DNA from 3 places in the Enterobacter cloacae complex sp. 394I7 genome. Region 2 is predicted to be linked to each of the others. Evidence: predicted binding sites of a transcription regulator. Region 2 holds the regulator's gene; each other region holds the start of a gene.
The links. The regulator CRP, encoded in region 2, controls carbon source genes, mostly activating them, when cyclic AMP is high. The targets are predictions, from matches to a motif close to ATGTGANNNNNNTCACAT.
Positions count from the first base shown of each region.

Region 1: the regulator CRP is predicted to act here: its motif matches at 1,105-1,122, upstream of AC2FAP_RS21210 (YjcB family protein).
Region 3: the regulator CRP is predicted to act here: its motif matches at 1,257-1,274, upstream of garD (galactarate dehydratase).

Region 1 is NZ_JBXWCR010000009.1:49,070-51,343, reverse strand. Features, by position in the region: gene ssb1 (single-stranded DNA-binding protein SSB1) at 171-698, shown strand; gene AC2FAP_RS21210 (YjcB family protein) at 762-1,043, opposite strand; gene AC2FAP_RS21205 (sensor domain-containing diguanylate cyclase) at 1,532-2,274, shown strand, end outside.
Region 2 is NZ_JBXWCR010000006.1:22,388-24,661, forward strand. Features, by position in the region: gene AC2FAP_RS18540 (phosphoribulokinase) at 1-210, shown strand, start outside; gene AC2FAP_RS18545 (OsmC family protein) at 277-681, opposite strand; gene crp (cAMP-activated global transcriptional regulator CRP) at 993-1,625, shown strand; gene AC2FAP_RS18555 (YccS/YhfK family putative transporter) at 1,683-2,274, shown strand, end outside.
Region 3 is NZ_JBXWCR010000008.1:150,954-153,227, forward strand. Features, by position in the region: gene garD (galactarate dehydratase) at 1-1,134, opposite strand, end outside; gene garL (2-dehydro-3-deoxyglucarate aldolase) at 1,542-2,274, shown strand, end outside.

The DNA.
Region 1 (2,274 bases), on a different contig from region 2:
AATGACCTGTTTGAATATACAGTATTGGAATGCATTTTCTGATTCACTGTGTAACAATGTCGAGTTCGCGAGAGATTTCGGAACCGACTACGCAACTATGCAAATTGCAGCGTGGAAATGGTACACTCGCGCGTTTACACTATTAAGAAACGTATTCAGGAGACACGAACATGGCCAGCAGAGGCGTAAACAAGGTGATTCTCGTCGGTAATCTGGGCCAGGACCCGGAAGTACGCTACATGCCGAGTGGTGGCGCAGTTGCCAACATTACGCTGGCTACTTCCGAATCCTGGCGTGATAAAGCGACCGGTGAGATGAAAGAGCAGACCGAATGGCACCGCGTTGTGCTGTTTGGCAAACTGGCGGAGGTGGCTGGTGAGTATCTGCGTAAAGGTTCACAGGTTTATATTGAAGGCCAGCTGCGTACCCGCAAATGGACCGATCAAGCCGGCGCTGAGAAGTACACCACGGAAGTTGTGGTTAACGTGGGTGGCACCATGCAGATGCTCGGTGGCCGTCAGGGCGGTGGCGCACCAGCAGGTGGCGGTCAGCAGCAGCAGGGCGGTTGGGGTCAGCCTCAGCAGCCACAGGGCGGCAACCAGTTCAGCGGTGGCGCGCAGTCTCGCCCACAGCAGCAGTCCGCGCCAGCACCGTCTAACGAACCCCCAATGGACTTCGACGACGATATTCCGTTCTGATATCCGACGGTTTAAAATAAAAAACCCAGACCTCGGTCTGGGTTTTTTTATTCATCTCAGGGATCAGGTAATCACCATCGGCCAGTCTGGCGGGGTATGGCTCATGGCTTCCACCATGACCACTTTAATATTTTCCCAGACGGCAGCGAGATCCAGCAGGGTGATGCCAAGCAGGCCCGTTGCGAACCAGCATGCTGCGCCCAACCCCAACAGGGTGCTGATGACAGCAAGGCCAGCATAGTCAGATTTACGAAACTGAATGTTTAGCGTGCTGGCCAGGAACATCAGCACCGCACTTAACAAAGGCCAGCGCAGGAGAACCATGCTGGTAGTAATGGTTGCCATAAAACCCATCCTCAACAAAGCAGACGAACTGAATGAAACAGTGTTTCTCGTTACACAATATGTGTGAACTATATCACATTTGCTGATTTATTCGCCAGCCTCAGACGGGTGAAAAAAGCAGGAATTATCACAGCCAGGCGTCGCACGAGGATTGAGGGGAAAATATATCTTTGCACGCTAATGACCCCCTTTTATCGCTTCCAGGTAATAAATTCATTGAGATAACAAAACCTCTGCAAATTGAGGTGTGCTGTAGAACGTTTACAGCAACAACCCTTTGGATTATGCTTGAGTGGATAAATAAATTTACTCGCATTCTATAATTCAGGTTTTTGAATTTTATTGGGTTTTTCTCTTTGTACGTTTTTAATTACACACAACGTCTCGCACTCCAGCTGTGCTGATATTCAGCATCCTGCTCTGGCTCGCCGATTTTTGAATCTGAAGAAAGTTGCGTCCGGTTTAACGCTTAATAATCTGCGAAAAAAATGAAAGAAAAACGACGTGAGATTGTTAATGACAGCCTGCGGGCGTTGCATGCGCTGGCAGATCTGATGCCCCAGCTTCACGCCCATTGTTCGCTGAGTGAGATGCTTGAGACGATCAACCGGGCCTTCGGGGCAAGCCTGGCCTGGATTAGCGTTGATACTGACGGGCTACAGCGCGTGGTCTGTGCCGGTGAAGTGACCTGTCACTCATTTGAGGTGGCCGATTTTCTTGCCGGTACCCTGCTGGAGAAGCATCACCGTGCGTGGCGGGTCGTCTACTGGAAAGAGAATATCGGCCGCGCATTATTCTCCGCTCATCATCCTGGCTATTCGCAATTGCAAAGCGGGGTGTTATGTAAGCTTTCAACCCATAACGGACAAGGCAGCGGCTATTTCTTTCTGGCGTTTGCTGAGCCGTTATATTCTCTGGCCATCCTGAAAAGTATTGTTGCGGTGCTGGTCGAAAAATTAAAAGACTATTTTTCAGAAATTATCGTTCGTGAAAAAACAGCGCAGGAAATGCAGCGTGTGGTGACCCAATATAAAACCCTGTTTGAACGAGCGCCTGTTTTAATGAACTCATTCGATAAATTTAACCGCTGCGTGCTGTGGAATGCTGAGTGTGAAAAAGTGTTTGGCTGGACAATGGCGGAGATCAGCGCCCATGCCGATCCGCTCTCACTGTTTTACCCCGACCCGGAAGAGCGGCGACGGGTCAGGGAGTCGGTAAATGTCTCGCCGCT
Region 2 (2,274 bases):
AGTATCCCGTCGCTGGATGAGAGCTTTGTGGTTATCCATTTCCGCAATCTCGACGGCATTGATTACCCCTGGCTGCTGGCGATGCTGCAGGGCTCATTTATTTCGCACATGAATACGTTAGTGGTTCCGGGCGGAAAAATGGGGCTGGCAATGGAATTAATTATGATGCCGCTGGTGCAGCGGTTGATAGAAGGGAAGAAAATCGCCTGATGATTTCCCTCTCCGCGTGGGAGAGGGCTTCGGTGAGGGCATCGGGGTGAACGATGCCCCCCAATATCAGGCGTCGATCACTTCATACGAATGCGTAATTTTTACCGCTTTCTCGAGCATTAACGCGACCGAGCAGTATTTCTCCGCTGAAAGATCGACCGCGCGTGAGACCGCCGCGTCTTTCAGTTCTTTCCCGCTGACGATGAAATGCAGGTTAATGTGGGTGAACAGGCGTGGTGCCTCTTCGCGGCGTTCTGAGGTGAGTTTTACTTCGCAGTCGGTCACATCGTGCCGGCCTTTTTGCAGGATCGACACCACATCAATTGCGCTGCATCCACCTGCTGCCATCAGCACCATTTCCATTGGGCTTGGTGCTTTATCGCCGGAGTTACCATCCATCAAAATCTGGTGTCCTGAAGCGGACTCGCCCAGGAACGTTAAACCTTCAACCCATTTCACACGCGCTTGCATATTCACTCACTCCAACGTTGCATTTTTGGTGACAGATTACGCGTGCGTTACATTTCTCGCAATGGAAGGCGACCTGCGTCATGCTGAAGCGAGACACCAGGAGACACGCGGCGAAAGCTATGCTAAAACACTCAGGATGCTACAGTAATACATTGACGTTACACATGTATGCAGAGGACATCAAACTTTACTGGCTGCGAAACGTTACGATAGCCGACTTCCCAGGGTATGGGTAAGAATTCGATTGCAACCCCAGAGTCCGGATGCATCTTATGACTCTGGTGACAGCTTATAACAGAGGATAACAGCGCATGGTGCTTGGCAAACCGCAAACAGACCCGACTCTCGAATGGTTCTTGTCTCATTGCCACATTCATAAGTACCCATCGAAGAGCACGCTGATTCACCAGGGTGAAAAAGCGGAAACGTTGTATTACATCGTCAAAGGCTCGGTGGCAGTGCTGATCAAAGATGAAGAAGGGAAAGAGATGATCCTTTCTTATCTGAACCAGGGCGATTTCATCGGTGAACTGGGCCTGTTTGAAGAAGGCCAGGAACGTAGCGCCTGGGTTCGTGCAAAGACAGCATGTGAAGTGGCTGAAATTTCCTACAAGAAATTCCGTCAGTTGATTCAAGTTAACCCTGACATCCTGATGCGTCTTTCTTCGCAGATGGCGCGCCGTCTGCAGGTGACATCTGAGAAAGTGGGTAACCTCGCCTTCCTGGACGTGACCGGCCGTATCGCTCAGACCCTGCTGAATCTGGCGAAACAACCCGATGCGATGACTCACCCTGATGGCATGCAAATTAAAATTACCCGTCAGGAAATCGGTCAGATTGTCGGTTGCTCCCGTGAAACAGTGGGCCGTATTCTGAAAATGCTGGAAGATCAGAACCTGATCTCCGCACACGGTAAAACCATCGTGGTTTACGGAACGCGTTAATTCCGCTCAAACGGCGTGCCATCGCAAGGTGTCACGCCGTTTTTGTCTCTATTCCCCATGTGGCGCAGGCTGATTTATCACCCGGAAGTTAACTACGCACTGCGGCAAACGCTGGTGTTGTGCCTTCCTGTGGCCGTGGGCCTGATTCTGGGCCATCTTCAGCAAGGTCTGCTCTTCTCTCTCGTTCCCGCCTGCTGCAACATTGCCGGTCTGGATACACCGCATAAGCGCTTTTTCAAACGGCTGATCGTGGGCGGCTCGCTGTTTGCGGGTTGTAGCCTCGCCGTACAGCTTTTGCTGGCCCGCGATATCCCGCTGCCGCTGATCCTCACCGTCCTGGCGATGACCCTGGGCGTAACCGCTGAGATCAGCTCACTGCACGCACGTTTGCTTCCCGCGTCGCTGATTGCCGCCATCTTCACGCTGAGCCTTGCGGGCAACATGCCGGTGTGGGAGCCGCTGCTGATCTACGCCCTCGGTACGCTGTGGTACGGGCTGTTTAACTGGTTTTGGTTCTGGCTGTGGCGGGAACAGCCGCTGCGGGAATCCCTGAGCCTGCTCTACGTGCAGCTGGCGGATTACTGTGAAGCCAAATACACCTTGCTCACCCAGCATACCGATCCAGAAAAATCACTGCCGCCGCTGCTGA
Region 3 (2,274 bases), on a different contig from region 2:
GTTCGCCAGACCGCCTTTTTTATTGCCCGGAGAGGGGTTGGCGCTGCGATCGGTTTGTCCCATGTCGAGATAGTTATCGTACCAGGCCATCTCCTCAAGCAGGCGTTTGCCCACCTCTTCATTGATGGCGCGTGGGGTGAGCAGATGGATGGCATCACGCACTTCGGTCACTTCGGAGAACATCACCGTGGCGCCACAACGGACAAACAGATCCGAGGCATGGCCCACCGCCGGGTTCGCCGTGACGCCTGAAAACGCATCGCTGCCGCCGCACTGAGTGCCTATCACCAGCTCTGACGCCGGGCAGGTCTCGCGCTGGCGCTGGTTCAGTTTTTCCAGATGGAGCTCCGCCACCTGAAGGATATCGTCAACCATTGAACGGAATCCGACGTGATGCGCATCCTGTAAACGAACAATGCTGGCCTCGTCGACCGGAATGGCATTCACATCTTCGGTGCCCTGCAGCAGACGCTCTGGCTGCAGCTTTTCGCAACCGAGACCAATGACCATCACTTCGCCACCGAAATTCGGGTTCAGCGCGATGTTATGGATGGTACGAATCGGTACCACGGCCGCCGGAGCATTGATGGCCACACCGCAGCCGTACAGATGGTTCAGACCTACCACGCCGTCGACATTCGGGTATTTCGGCAGCAGGTCGCGCTCAATGATTTTCACCACGTAATCCACCACGCCTGCCACGCAGTGCACGCTGGTGGTGATACCGAGCAGATTCTTGGTGCCTACGCTGCCGTCCGCATTCCTGTACCCTTCGAATGTGTACCCTTCCAGCGGGGGCAGTGGCTCAGGAACTCGGGTGGCCAGGGGGAGCGTGTTCAGCGGCGGCGCTTCGGGTAGCTCAACCAGCGACTCCTCAATCCAGCTCCCCTGAGGAATAGCGCGAACCGCATACCCGATAACTTCGCCATACCGCACGATTTCACCGTGGGCCGGGATATCCACCAGAGCGACTTTATGCCCCTGCGGAATATGTTCAGTCAGCTCCAGCCCATCCGGGAAACGAGTTCCCGCTTTTAGACCGTTGTCGTTAACAATTATCGCCACATTATCCGTGTCGTGAACTTTGATATAGAACGCCGTCGGCGACGCTTGTCGAATTTCAATGTCGGCCATTGTTCAATATTCTCCAGCAAAATGTCTGATAGTAAATGCAGCCAGGGGATGTTTATTTTCTTATCGCAGAAATAAAGACGCGGCTTGAGTCAATAAAGAATGTCAGGAGACGAGATATCAAAATGTGATCCCGATCGCTCCTTAAACCCGGCGCAGATGCCACCCGGCCAGCAATGCCTGATTCTGTGCATCAGCGCCCATCACGTTGTGCATATGCTCAAAATATTATCAAAACACGCCGCAATGCTTGAGCATTAAAACAATGTGCTGTTATGACGTGAGGATTATACTGAATGACGATTTTATAACGCCTAAATTAAGTCAGGAAATAAATATAACGCTGACGCTGCGTCTGAAAATATAAATATGAACCTGAATAAGACTGCGGAATTAAAAAGGTAAACGTGATGAATAATGATATCTTCCCGAATAAGTTTAAAGCGGCCCTCGCGGCGCACCAGATCCAGATTGGCTGCTGGTCCGCGCTGGCAAGCCCCATCAGCACCGAAGTACTGGGCCTGGCCGGTTTCGACTGGCTGGTGCTGGACGGCGAACATGCGCCGAACGATATCAGCACCTTTATTCCGCAGTTAATGGCGCTCAAAGGGAGCCATAGCGCGCCGGTGGTTCGCGTCCCGACCAACGAGCCGGTAATCATCAAACGTCTGCTGGATATTGGGTTCTACAACTTCCTGATCCCGTTTGTGGAAACGGAAGAGCAGGCGGTGCAGGCCGTGGCGTCAACACGTTATCCGCCGGAAGGGATCCGCGGGGTCTCCGTTTCCCATCGCGCCAACATGTTTGGCACCGTCCCGGACTACTTCACACAGTCCAACAGCAACATCACCATCCTGGTACAGATTGAGAGCCAGCAGGGGGTCGATAACGTCGACGCTATCGCTGCCACCGACGGTGTGGATGGCATCTTCGTTGGCCCAAGCGATCTTGCTGCGGCATTCGGCCATCTGGGCAATGCGGGTCATCCGGAGGTGCAGCGCGCTATTCAGCACATCTTTGCCCGTGCCAACGCGCACGGCAAACCGTGCGGCATTCTGGCGCCGGTTGAGGCTGATGCCCGCCGCTATCTGGAGTGGGGAGCGACCTTCGTTGCCGTCGGTAGCGACCTCGGCGTATTCCGCT